2 linked regions of the Granulosicoccus antarcticus IMCC3135 genome follow. The main gene of each other region encodes a partner of the protein of the gene in region 2 in a complex. Links are inferred from orthologs where the notes say so. Each region holds a gene or a part of one and is shown on either strand. Other genes may lie near its edges.

What was found. The genes of interacting proteins can lie anywhere in the genome.
Region 1: the proteins of IMCC3135_RS06465 (region 2) and IMCC3135_RS01350 are in contact, whole or in part, in a crystal structure (PDB 1U0S), measured with the Thermotoga maritima proteins. The link is inferred for Granulosicoccus antarcticus IMCC3135 from one-to-one orthologs. Residues at the interface, in WP_004081049.1 of Thermotoga maritima: Ser82, Ala83, Met84, Gly85, Gln86, Gln87, Val90, Ile91, Ile94, Lys95, Lys99, Asp100, Phe101, Val103, Lys104, Gln107, Arg110, Glu113, Ala114, Lys117; in WP_004081040.1 of Thermotoga maritima: Lys186, Gly188, Thr189, Gln190, Leu191, Ser193, Ala194, Arg195, Tyr197, Leu198, His201, Glu223, Ser247, Ser248, Ile249, Ala250, Asp251.

The regions. Positions count from the first base shown.
Region 1 is NZ_CP018632.1:282,178-287,893, reverse strand. The notes cover bases 1,486-4,751. They hold IMCC3135_RS01350 (chemotaxis protein CheA), read right to left. Parts: upstream 4,389-4,751; coding sequence 1,686-4,388; downstream 1,486-1,685. Other genes in these bases: IMCC3135_RS01345 (response regulator), read right to left, coding at 4,495-4,751; IMCC3135_RS01355 (chemotaxis protein CheW), read right to left, coding at 1,486-1,689. In the rest of the region: IMCC3135_RS01365 (protein-glutamate methylesterase/protein-glutamine glutaminase), read right to left, coding at 1-718; IMCC3135_RS01360 (response regulator), read right to left, coding at 720-1,106; more of IMCC3135_RS01355, read right to left, coding at 1,228-1,485; more of IMCC3135_RS01345, read right to left, coding at 4,752-4,920; IMCC3135_RS01340 (hypothetical protein), read right to left, coding at 4,933-5,307. UniProt on the Bacillus subtilis protein: Involved in the transmission of sensory signals from the chemoreceptors to the flagellar motors. CheA is autophosphorylated; it can transfer its phosphate group to CheB, CheY or CheV.
Region 2 is NZ_CP018632.1:1,504,521-1,509,776, forward strand. The notes cover bases 865-3,670. They hold IMCC3135_RS06465 (response regulator), read left to right. Parts: upstream 865-1,986; coding sequence 1,987-2,355; downstream 2,356-3,670. Other genes in these bases: fabB (beta-ketoacyl-ACP synthase I), read left to right, coding at 865-1,781; IMCC3135_RS06470 (hypothetical protein), read left to right, coding at 2,352-2,807; IMCC3135_RS06475 (serine/threonine protein kinase), read right to left, coding at 2,817-3,670. Outside these bases: IMCC3135_RS06450 (DUF4197 domain-containing protein), read left to right, coding at 1-16; fabA (bifunctional 3-hydroxydecanoyl-ACP dehydratase/trans-2-decenoyl-ACP isomerase), read left to right, coding at 24-554; more of fabB, read left to right, coding at 567-864; more of IMCC3135_RS06475, read right to left, coding at 3,671-3,815; aroQ (type II 3-dehydroquinate dehydratase), read left to right, coding at 3,951-4,394; accB (acetyl-CoA carboxylase biotin carboxyl carrier protein), read left to right, coding at 4,429-4,884; accC (acetyl-CoA carboxylase biotin carboxylase subunit), read left to right, coding at 4,896-5,256. UniProt on the Bacillus subtilis protein: Involved in the transmission of sensory signals from the chemoreceptors to the flagellar motors.

The DNA of each region.
Region 1 (5,716 bases), 1.2 Mb from region 2 along the record:
CAGTGCCGGGTTCGAGTCGGTCTCCTGCCTGCGCCTCACGAACGCTGACCTTGCTGGCAGAGTTCAACCTTGCAGCCAGTTTGCCTGTGAACTCGGCTGGCATGTGCTGCACAATACAAACAGGTACCTCGAAGTCAGCCGGAAGCTGCAGCAATAACTTGGTCAAGGCATCAGGCCCGCCGGTGGACACCCCGATGACAACCAGTTCGAGATGATCAGCCGAACGCTTCAAATTGACAGGCAGCGGCATGGAATTTGGCGCAGTGTACATCTCAGATTGAGTAGCCTGTGGCTTTATGCTATTGGAGGCGAGACCACACAGTGCCTCGATCTTCGGTAGTAAATCATCACTCAACATGGAGCGGATACTGCTAACGCCGCCTGTTGAATCAGGTTTCATCGCATATTCATGAGCGCCCAGTGTCAATGCATCCAGTGCCGCGTCTGAACCTTCCGATGTCAGCGAGCTGACCATGATAGTTCGGACTTCTGGCCATTGGCGACGCAGCTCCAGCAAAGCCTGGATGCCATCCATTTCCGGCATCAGAATATCCAGAGTCACCACATCGGGACGCAAGGATTCGACCAACTGCAACGCCTGCTTGCCATTGGTAGCCACTCCCACGACTTCAAGTTCGGGATGTGTGTTTATGACATCAGACAACAGACGCTGATACATGCTTGAATCATCAACGACCAATACACGCTTGGTTTGCATTTCAAGCAGCGACCAGACCCAGCAATTTGAGTTTGTCGACAATGACATCTTCGGTAAATGGCTTCATGACGTATTCATTGGCACCAGCGGCCATCGCCTTGACGACGCGAGACATTTCCGTCTCCGTAGTCACCATCATCAACCATAGATCGCGGTAGGCGGGATCCGCGCGTACCGCTTTGACAAAATCGTAACCATTCATCAGTGGCATGTTCCAATCCACCAGTGCGATTGTAATGTCGTCATGCTGTTTCAGAAGCTCAAGACCTTCCAGGCCATTGACCGCTTCTGAGGTACGAAAGCCCACACCCGTCAGCATACGTTTGAGTATTGTTCGCACGGCCCTGGAATCATCGATTATCAAAGCGTGTACAGACTGTTGAGACATGGCTGTATTCCTGAAATTTTCGTCTATGCCTCGTCATTTTCATGCGAAACACATTAAATGTTAGCGGCAGCGGATCCTGACAACTGACCTCACCAATCGCACTTAAGTACCCATGGAGCTGTCAGGCAGCACTTTGCCGTCGATTCAGAACTTCGGAACTCACCACTTTTTTGATAGCCATGGTCAACAGCAGGGTATTGTCCAGTTTGTAGGCTCGCTGAATCAGCTCACGTGCCATGCCGCTCAGATTGTCCGGCGGTGCCTCGAAACTATCATCAGATAACTCAAGCACATCACCCACACGATCAGCCAGCAAACTGAAAGCACCCAGCGGTGTTCTGACCACGATGTTCATGGGGACTTCACCTTCGGCTCTTTCTGGCAACTCCAGCAAACTACGCAGATCAATGGCCGTCACAATCTGGCCCCGCAAGTTGATCAGACCCTTGACAACATCGGGTGCCAGTGCCACAGGGGTGATCTCCTGAAAACGGATAATCTCCTGAACCTGCTCCACTTCGATTCCGAAATAGTATTTATCCAGATAGAAAGTACAATAATTCTGTGGAGTTACTTGATTCATACCGCCTCCCTAAGCTCGACAATCAGATCGGCAGTCGACTTGATGAACTCCGATACATCGAACAACTCAGTAACCTGGCCATGAATGGCTGCAGTACCCAGCACACCAACCCGACTGGTCTTGCCACGCGTCGTCAGAACCTCATCAACCACATCAATGATTTCTGACACAATCAAGCCAACCTGACGCCCCTCATCACCAAACACGACAACCTGAATCAACTCTTTATCGGCAACCTCACCATCGCGTCCGGAGCGTCTTTCCAACAGGAAGTCGGATAACTTCACAAGCGGCAGAATCTGTCCTCGATACTGCACAACCGAGGCACCACCCACGGCTTCCGTCTGCTTGGTATCAAACTGTTCCAGTCGTGCTACCCGATTCAATGGAATCGCCAATCGACCATTGCTGGAAGTACTCACCAGCAGCAGAGTTTCACTTTTACCGGTTTTTTCCGAGTTATTACCCGTTGTCAGATTGGCTGCCCGATTCGGACTATCACTCATAACCCGTGCACGTTGACCAATACCCAGGGCATCAAGAATCAGCGCCACACGACCGTCCCCCATGATGGTGGCACCAGCGAACACCGGAATATTCTTGAGTGCCTCTGCCAACGGCTTCACGACGATCTCCTGTGTGTCGTTGATCTGATCGACCACCAGTCCAAAGCGACATTTATCCGCCTGTAACACCACGATATTCAATGCCCCTGGCTCAGGGGTTTTCAACCTTAACTCCTTATGCAAGTACACCAGTGGCAGCAACTGCCCACGGAGTCGATGCACCGGACAACCATGTATATATTCAATGGCGCGCGATTGAGCCTCCTCATCAATCCGGATCAACTCGATCAGGTTGACCTGTGGTATCGCAAACCGCTGCGCACCCGTCGTGACAATAAGCGCCGGTACAATTGCCAGCGTCAGGGGAACCCTTATCTTGAAGGTCGTGCCTCGTCCGACAACCGAATCCAGATCGATGGTTCCACTGATTTTCTCGATATTGGTCTTGACGACATCCATACCCACGCCGCGACCAGAAATATTGGTTACCTTTTCAGCCGTAGACAGCCCTGGTAGAAAGATCAGCTTGCAGATCTCCTGATCTGACATGCTGGCCCCTTGCTCGGCGGTTATCACACCATTCTCTATCGCCTTGTCCCTGATCCGTTCAGGTGGGATACCAGCGCCATCATCCGAGATCTCGATGTGCACCTGCCCTCCCTCATGAAAGGCTCGCAACAGCAATACGCCTTCAGCAGGCTTGCCAGCGGCAACACGCTGCTCAGGAGTTTCGACGCCGTGATCTACCGAATTTCTGACCAGATGGGTGATCGGATCTTTCATGGCCTCAATCAGGCTCTTGTCCAGCTCGGTGGACTTGCCTTCCATTTCCACACGAATCTGTTTACCGCATGATCGGGACAAGTCCCGCACAACCCGTGGCAGTTTTGCCCAGATACTGTGTATCGGCTGCATACGCGTCTGCATCACGCCTTCCTGCAACTCGCTGGTAATCAGATTGAGTCGCTGAGCGGCAGCCACCATCTGGGTGTTCTCATGGGATCCGATGTACTCAACGATTTGATTCCGCGCCAATACCAGCTCGCCAACCAGATTCATCAAGGCATCCAGAACAGGCACATCCACACGGATGGAAGCTTCCACCACCATGCCACCACTTTTTTCCCGGGAAGGCTCTGCGGGGGTTGTCTCTGTGGTTGCGGTTGCTGGCGCAGGCACAGCTGCAACTGGCGCTGCTTGCGAGGGTTCTGGTTTTACAGGTTCAGGTTCGGCACTGAAAACGTGTGCCCCAGCGCCCACCTCGATATCATCATTGACAACGACAACGGCCTCTTTCGCAATGCCGCCATTATCCTTCAGCTCACTCAATCGTTCGATCAGAGCGCCGTAGAGTTTCCTGCCGTCATGACCATTTTCCGAGATCTCGCCAAGCATGTCGCGGACAGCATCGACCATCAGCAGCAAGCCATTGGCAATGTCTTCGCTCATGCTGTACTTGCCGTCGCGCAGCTTGACCAGTAAGTTCTCACCGACGTGTGTCACTTTTTCCAGCTTGTCAAAACCGAAAAAACCGCAAGTACCCTTGATGGTATGCATGGAACGGAATATGGACGACAGTAGCTCGCGATTGTCCGGCTCTCCTTCCAGCTCGATCAGCTCACTATCCACGCGGTCCAGATTTTCGTAGCTTTCCTGCAAAAAATCCTTGAGCACCTCTTTCATTTCGTCGTCGAGTTCAAGCACAACAGGCTCCCCGACCAGCTCATCCGAATCTGAACTTACAACTGGTGCTGCTTCCGTGAGGGTATCATTGCTTTCAAGTCGCTTGATCAGGCCGCTGTAGTCGCCTTCTTCGGCCTCCGCTGTAGCAACCAGATCCATCAGCTCCCGAAGAGAGTCAGCCAGTTCAAGTAACAGCCCGACCTTATCCTTGTCCGGCACAACCTCGCCGGAGCGCAATCTATCCAGCAAACCTTCACCCGCGTGTGCCACAAGCTCAATCGTAGTCAGGCCATGGGCTCTGGCGGCAGCCTTGACCGAGTGAATGATCGCAAACATGCTGGACAGGGCTTTATCATCCTGGGCGTTCTTCTCCAGGCTGATGACGTCCAGGTCCATCTGATTAAGACTGTCCTGACTTTTTGTCAGAAATTCTTGGAGCGTATCAAACATAAAACTAATGTCTCGGTATCTGTAACCTGCCGCTAGGGAAAACCTTAACCCTGATCAGCTATCGACACGATGGAGAGACACTGAACTACTTGCTGCATCACGGGCGTTAGATAATCTTTGCCGGTATGATTTCCAGCTTCTCTTCGAGTAATACGCCTAGCTGTTTCCTATCGCATATCAACTGCTTTTCCAATGTTTGCACGTTCATTGACGCCAGTAACTTGCTGTCTTCGAATGAAGGCGAAACAGCTGAGCACAGGTACACCGATGTGCGTGAAAGATCCGAGCAGGCGTGCAATTCTGTGATGAATTCAAGACCTGTTATTTGTGGCATGTAAAAATCAACCACCAGTAACTTCGGTGTGTTGATTCTCAAATACGCCAGGGCTTCATCGGCGTTTGTGAATAATGTCGATTGATACGAACTCTTCTTGACAATCCAGGACACTATTTCGACAGTCAGCTTGTCATCATCAACCAGAACAAGTTCATTGACCAAGTTACCCACGGCAGCACGTGCTGGAGAATTCATGAGGGCTCCGATCTAATTCTGAGAGGAAACTTGCCACACGCCTTCACTTTGAAGACGTTCCTTGAGTTTGGCCACAGAACCGCACATCCGGGAAAGGCAAAAACGACAATCTGCTTCCAATGTCATGAGCCGAGCACTACGTGCTTCGTCTGTAAATCCGTCTTTTTGCTCGAGAGTCTCGTTATACAGATCTCTGAGCTCCTGGAAGCTTGATTCCAATGCCGAACTGTAGCCATTGATTATGGTCAACGAAGCCCGTATATCGTGATCATTCATGCCCGTGTCAGACTCACCTAGCCGCAGTTTCTCGACTGCGGCCCGGACAATAGGGTCCTTATCGCTCCCCTCTTGCAGCTCACTCTCTGGTTCAGCACTATCCAGCTTCATGTATTAGCACCTTTCGTTTTTGCAATTAAATATCGCGTAGTTGGCAGCAAACAGCTAATCATGCCGCCTCGCCAATCTCCTATCGACCAGCAGAGGCTCATGCTTGATCTGTGAAATGGCCGAAAAAAGCTAAATGCCATATGTTACTCATGCTCTAACCCCCACCACTGCTACGATTCACCTATATCCGGGCAGTTTGTGAAAGGTTTGTAAACTATGTACTTCACAGAGTCATATTCCTCGTCCCAGCAGATGCCGGTAGTATCATTCGCGTTAAAGACACAACCCGCAAGGCCCCCTACATCCTAGTGGTGCCAGAAGTTGCAAAACCCATGGAGTTACACATGTCATTCTATCTGATGAATTCGACCAGCAGCCCTGCCGCTACTGATGCCTTGATCGACACTGC
Region 2 (5,256 bases):
CGTATTCGGAAGCTGAAACCAACATGAACCCCCCAGAACTGACTGACCGACATTCATTCGACCGTGAAGAACTTATCGCCTGTGGACGCGGCGAATTGTTCGGTGAGGGCAATGCCCGACTGCCTTTACCGAATATGCTCATGTTCGATCGCATCACCAGTATTACAGCCGATGGAGGAGCTGCAGGCAAAGGGCAGGTCATCGCTGAACTGGACATCAACCCTGAGCTGTGGTTCTTCGGATGCCATTTTGAGAGCGATCCGGTCATGCCGGGTTGTCTGGGACTGGATGCCATGTGGCAGCTGGTTGGCTTCTTTCTTGGCTGGAAGGGCAATCCGGGCAGGGGACGAGCGCTGGGTTCTGGTGAAGTGAAATTCTTCGGTCAGGTCCTGCCAACCGCCAAGGTGGTACGCTATGAACTTACTATCAACCGACTTATCGAAAGAAAGCTGGTCATGGGCATCGCCGATGGCCGCATGCTGGTCGACGACCGTGAAATCTACACGGCTCGTGACCTGCGAGTTGGTCTATTCACATCCACTGAAGATTTCTAAAGAGATCGCATCATGCGCAGAGCGGTAATAACCGGCATTGGTATCATTTCCTGTCTGGGAAATGACAAGGAGTCGGTAACAGAATCATTGCGACTGGCCAAATCGGGCATCACGAAACGCGAGATCTATAAGGAAATGGGCATGCGCAGCCACGTGGCTGCGGCGCCGGACATCGACCTTAAAGAATCCATCGATCGCAAGCAATTTCGTTTTATGGGCGGGGCTGCTGCCTATGCCTATCTGGCCATGCAGGCGGCGATTGCGGATGCAGGCCTGAGTGATGACGAGGTGTCGAATGTTCGAACGGGCATTATTGCAGGCTCGGGTGGCGGTTCTTCAGCCAGTCAGGTTGATTCTGCCGATATTCTGCGTGATCGTGGCATTCGGCGAGTAGGGCCCTATCGAGTTACTCAGACCATGGGTAGTACGGTATCTGCCTGTCTGGCAACGCCTTTCAAGATCAAGGGCATCAACTACTCCATATCATCAGCCTGTTCCACCAGTGCACATTGCATTGGTAATGCGCTGGAGCTCATCCAGCTGGGCAAGCAGGATCGCGTGTTTGCCGGTGGTGGCGAAGAGGAGCATTGGACACTAAGCAGTCTGTTCGATGCCATGGGCGCGCTGTCGACCAAATACAATGACACGCCAGAGCTGGCCTCACGCGCCTACGATGCGAACCGGGATGGTTTTGTCATTGCCGGTGGCGGTGGCATGGTGGTGGTAGAAGAACTGGAAACTGCCAAGGCACGTGGGGCAACCATCTATGCTGAGGTCGTCGGTTATGGTGCCACTTCAGATGGTTACGACATGGTTGCACCGTCCGGTGAAGGGGCAATGCGTTGCATGCAAATGGCCAAGGCAACGGTTGATACGCCTATCGATTACATCAATGCCCACGGCACCAGCACGCCGGTTGGTGATGTGGCCGAGCTGCGTGCGGTAAAAATGGCTTTCGAAGAAGGCCAGGTTCCCCATATTGGTTCTACCAAGTCTCTGTCGGGACATTCGCTGGGAGCCGCAGGTGTACAGGAGGCTATCTATACGCTTCTGATGCAGCAAGCCGGTTTTATTGCCGAATCTGCCAACATCACAGATCTTGATGAAGCTGCAAGCGATTTGCCGATTGTTCGCAGTCGTATCGATAACGCAAAGATCGATACGGTGATGTCCAACAGTTTTGGTTTTGGCGGCACAAACGCCTCGCTCGTCTTTCGACGCGTTTAGTCGATCGGCTCTGAATCACCAGGCGCAGATCATCTGGTCTGTGTCTGGTGAGAGCCTTTACTCGTCCTGCCGTCCCCGGACGAGTTAATTGTCAATTGTGCGACGCACGATGGCAAAATTGACGGTTACTTTGCCCTGATACAGCCTACAAAGTTCGGTGTTTTGGTCGTTACTTCTCATGTCCATTTGAATTGGTTTGAGATACATGAAAGTAATGATTGTCGACGATTCAAAGTCCATGCGGATGATCGTAAAGCGCACTCTTAAACAGGCTGGCTTCGATACTATGGAGTTTGAAGAGGCCGAAGACGGCACAGATGCGCTTGCCAAAATTGATGATTACATGCCGCAACTGGTACTTTGCGACTGGAATATGCCCGAGATGAATGGCATTGATTTCCTGAAAGCGATCAGAGCCGCAGGGAATACAGTCAAATTCGGATTCGTGACGACCGAATCCACTGCTGAGATGCGAGCGGAGGCAAAAGCGGCTGGAGCCCAGTTTCTTATTGCCAAGCCGTTTACGGCAGAAACGTTCGAGAAAACGTTGCAGCCGGTTCTCCGACAGCCATGAACTATCAGGCTCCGGAGGCACGCGCGCTCAGCGATATGCTCTCGATGATAATCGGTGGTGAAGCCAAGGCCAAAGTAGCGCCTGCGCTGGAAGGTGACTCCCCCGATTTTGTGGCGATTTACATCAACAGGGATGATGAAGTGGTGGCAACCTGCTGTAGTAAGTTGCACACGGCAGCCTCTCTGGGGAGCGCTCTGTCCATGATTCCTGCAGGTGGCGTCAAGAGCATGGAGGAGGAGAATCAAATCTCGAAAATGGCATTAGATAATTTTTATGAGGTGATGAATATCTTTTCCAGCCTGTTGATGAACGACAAGACAGAGCATCTACGGTTGTCAGAAGTAGTTCGAGATGCTGGCAAACGTTTGAAGGTGGACAATAGTGAAGAGGTGATTTTCACGTTGGAACTCGGTAACTATGGGGCGGGTGAGCTGGTGTTCAATTTCACCTGAATCCAGTATTCAGTAGATGAGGCTGGGTTCCTCAAGAGCTGCACGTTGTTCTCGTAGCGACTGGATATGTTCGTCCCAGAATCTGCCGCTGGCGAAGAACGGAAAAGCCTGTGTAAAAGCCGGATCTTCCCAGCGTCTGGCAATCCACGCAGCGTAATGGATGATTCGCAAGGTTCGCAAAGGCTCTATGAGGGCCAGCTCGCGTTCGTCAAATTCGCGAAACTCATGGTAACCATCGAGAAGATCGCCCAGCCGTGCTTGAGCATACTGACGATCGCCAGAGATGAACATCCAGAGGTCCTGAATGGCAGGACCCAGGGCGCAGTCGTCAAAATCCAGCAGGTGCGGTGTGCCATCACTACCCCATAGAATATTGCCCGGGTGGAAATCACCATGCAGGCAGATCTCACGATAAGGGACTGCATCGATGCGCTCATGCACTTCGGGCATCAGATCGTCAATGACAGACTCATAGACCTGCGCCAGATGGTCGGGCAGGATATCGGAATCCAGTAGATAGTCGGCGCATTCATCACCCAGTCTGCTGGCATCGATGAATGGGCGGTGTTGGAAGTCCAGTGTGTCAGCTACCAGGTGCAAACGACCCAGTGTTCGGCCGATAACAGCTAGCTGTTCGGGGTTGTCCAGCTCGGGAGGACGACCACCTGCACGGGGGAACAGACAGAATCGAAATGGCCCATGGTTATGCAGACTCTGACCTTCAGCATCACTTAATGGTGCGATAACCGGAATGTCATGTTCAAGTAGTGCGTTGCAGAACGCATGTTCCTCCAGAATGGTTTCATCGCTCCAGCGACCTGGCCGATAGAACTTGGCAATCACGGTTGTGCCATCGTCCAGGCCAACGGAATAAACGCGATTTTCGTAGCTGTTGAGCGCACTGACACGACCATCGGTGTGCCAGCCAACGCTGTCAATTGCATCGAGTATCTGGTTCGGGTCCAGTGACCGAAAGGCCAGAGATGCATCAGTATCCTGGATGATCATTAACTCCTTATTGTCGGTATAGGTCGCCAACTGTCTGTAAATAAGCCCTATTTGATGCTATCTTTCACAGTTACCGTCACGATTGACCTTTTGGTCGATTACGTGCATCAAATTTCATAACTGGAGCGTTGGAGTATGTCACAGGTGTTGGTTCTCAATGGGCCTAACCTCAACCTGCTAGGTACTCGTGAGCCTGAACGATATGGTTCGGTACGATTGGCGGACATCGAAGCACAACTGGCTGAACAAGCTGAGCAATCGGGAGTCAGTATTGACTTCTTTCAGAGTAACAGCGAGGGGGCATTGATTGACCGAGTACAGGCGGCTCCGGCAGAAGGGTGTCAGATCGCGATCATCAACCCGGGTGGCTATAGCCATACGAGCGTTGCTCTGCGCGATGCCTTTCTCGGTGTGGCACTACCTCTGATTGAAATACACGTTAGCAACATCTATCAACGTGAACCATTCAGACATCATTCGTATTTTTCCGATATCTCTGTCGGCACATTACTGGGTTTTGGCCCTGCCGGGTACAGCATGGCGCTGACGGCAGCCATCGCCCGAATCAAACAATCTTAATACCACCGAACCGGAATACAGATCAGGACTGCCCATGGATATTCGCAAGATCAAGAAGTTGATCGAGTTACTGGAAGATTCGGATGTTTCCGAAATCGAGATCGTCGAGGGCGAGGAGTCCGTACGGATCGCACGTTCATCTGGTGTGACCTACGCACCCGTGCAACCTCAAGCAACTCAAGTCGCGCAGCCCGTCGCGGCAGCACCAGCGGCCGTGGGCGCCAGCGCACCAGCGCCGGAGAACCTACTGCCACCAGGTACCATCATGGAATCTCCCATGGTCGGCACCTTTTACCGTTCCTCGTCTCCTACTGCCAAGGCTTTTGCCGACGTTGGGCAGGTTGTCAATAAGGGTGACACGATCTGCATCATTGAAGCGATGAAGATCATGAACCAGATTGAAGCCGAAGTCAGCGGTACCGTACGCGCCATTCTTGTCGAAGATGGCCAGCCGGTTGAGTACGGCGAGCCATTGATCGTCATCGACTGAGTATCTGACTCATGGTTACTCCAATCAAGAAACTGCTGATCGCCAATCGTGGCGAGATTGCCCTGCGTATCATGCGCTGCTGCCGTGATCTGGGTATCCAGACCGTTGCTGTCTATTCGACGGCTGACCGGGATCTCAAGCATGTCAGGCTGGCCGATGAAGCGGTATGTATCGGGCCGCCACCTTCCGCTAAAAGCTATCTCAATGTGCCTGCCATTATCAGTGCGGCCGAGATAACTCGCTCCGAGGCTATTCACCCGGGTTACGGGTTTCTGGCTGAGAACGCCGATTTTGCCGAACGGGTTGAATCAAGCGGGTTCAAGTTCATTGGTCCAACCTCGGACACTATCCGTTTGATGGGTGACAAGGTCA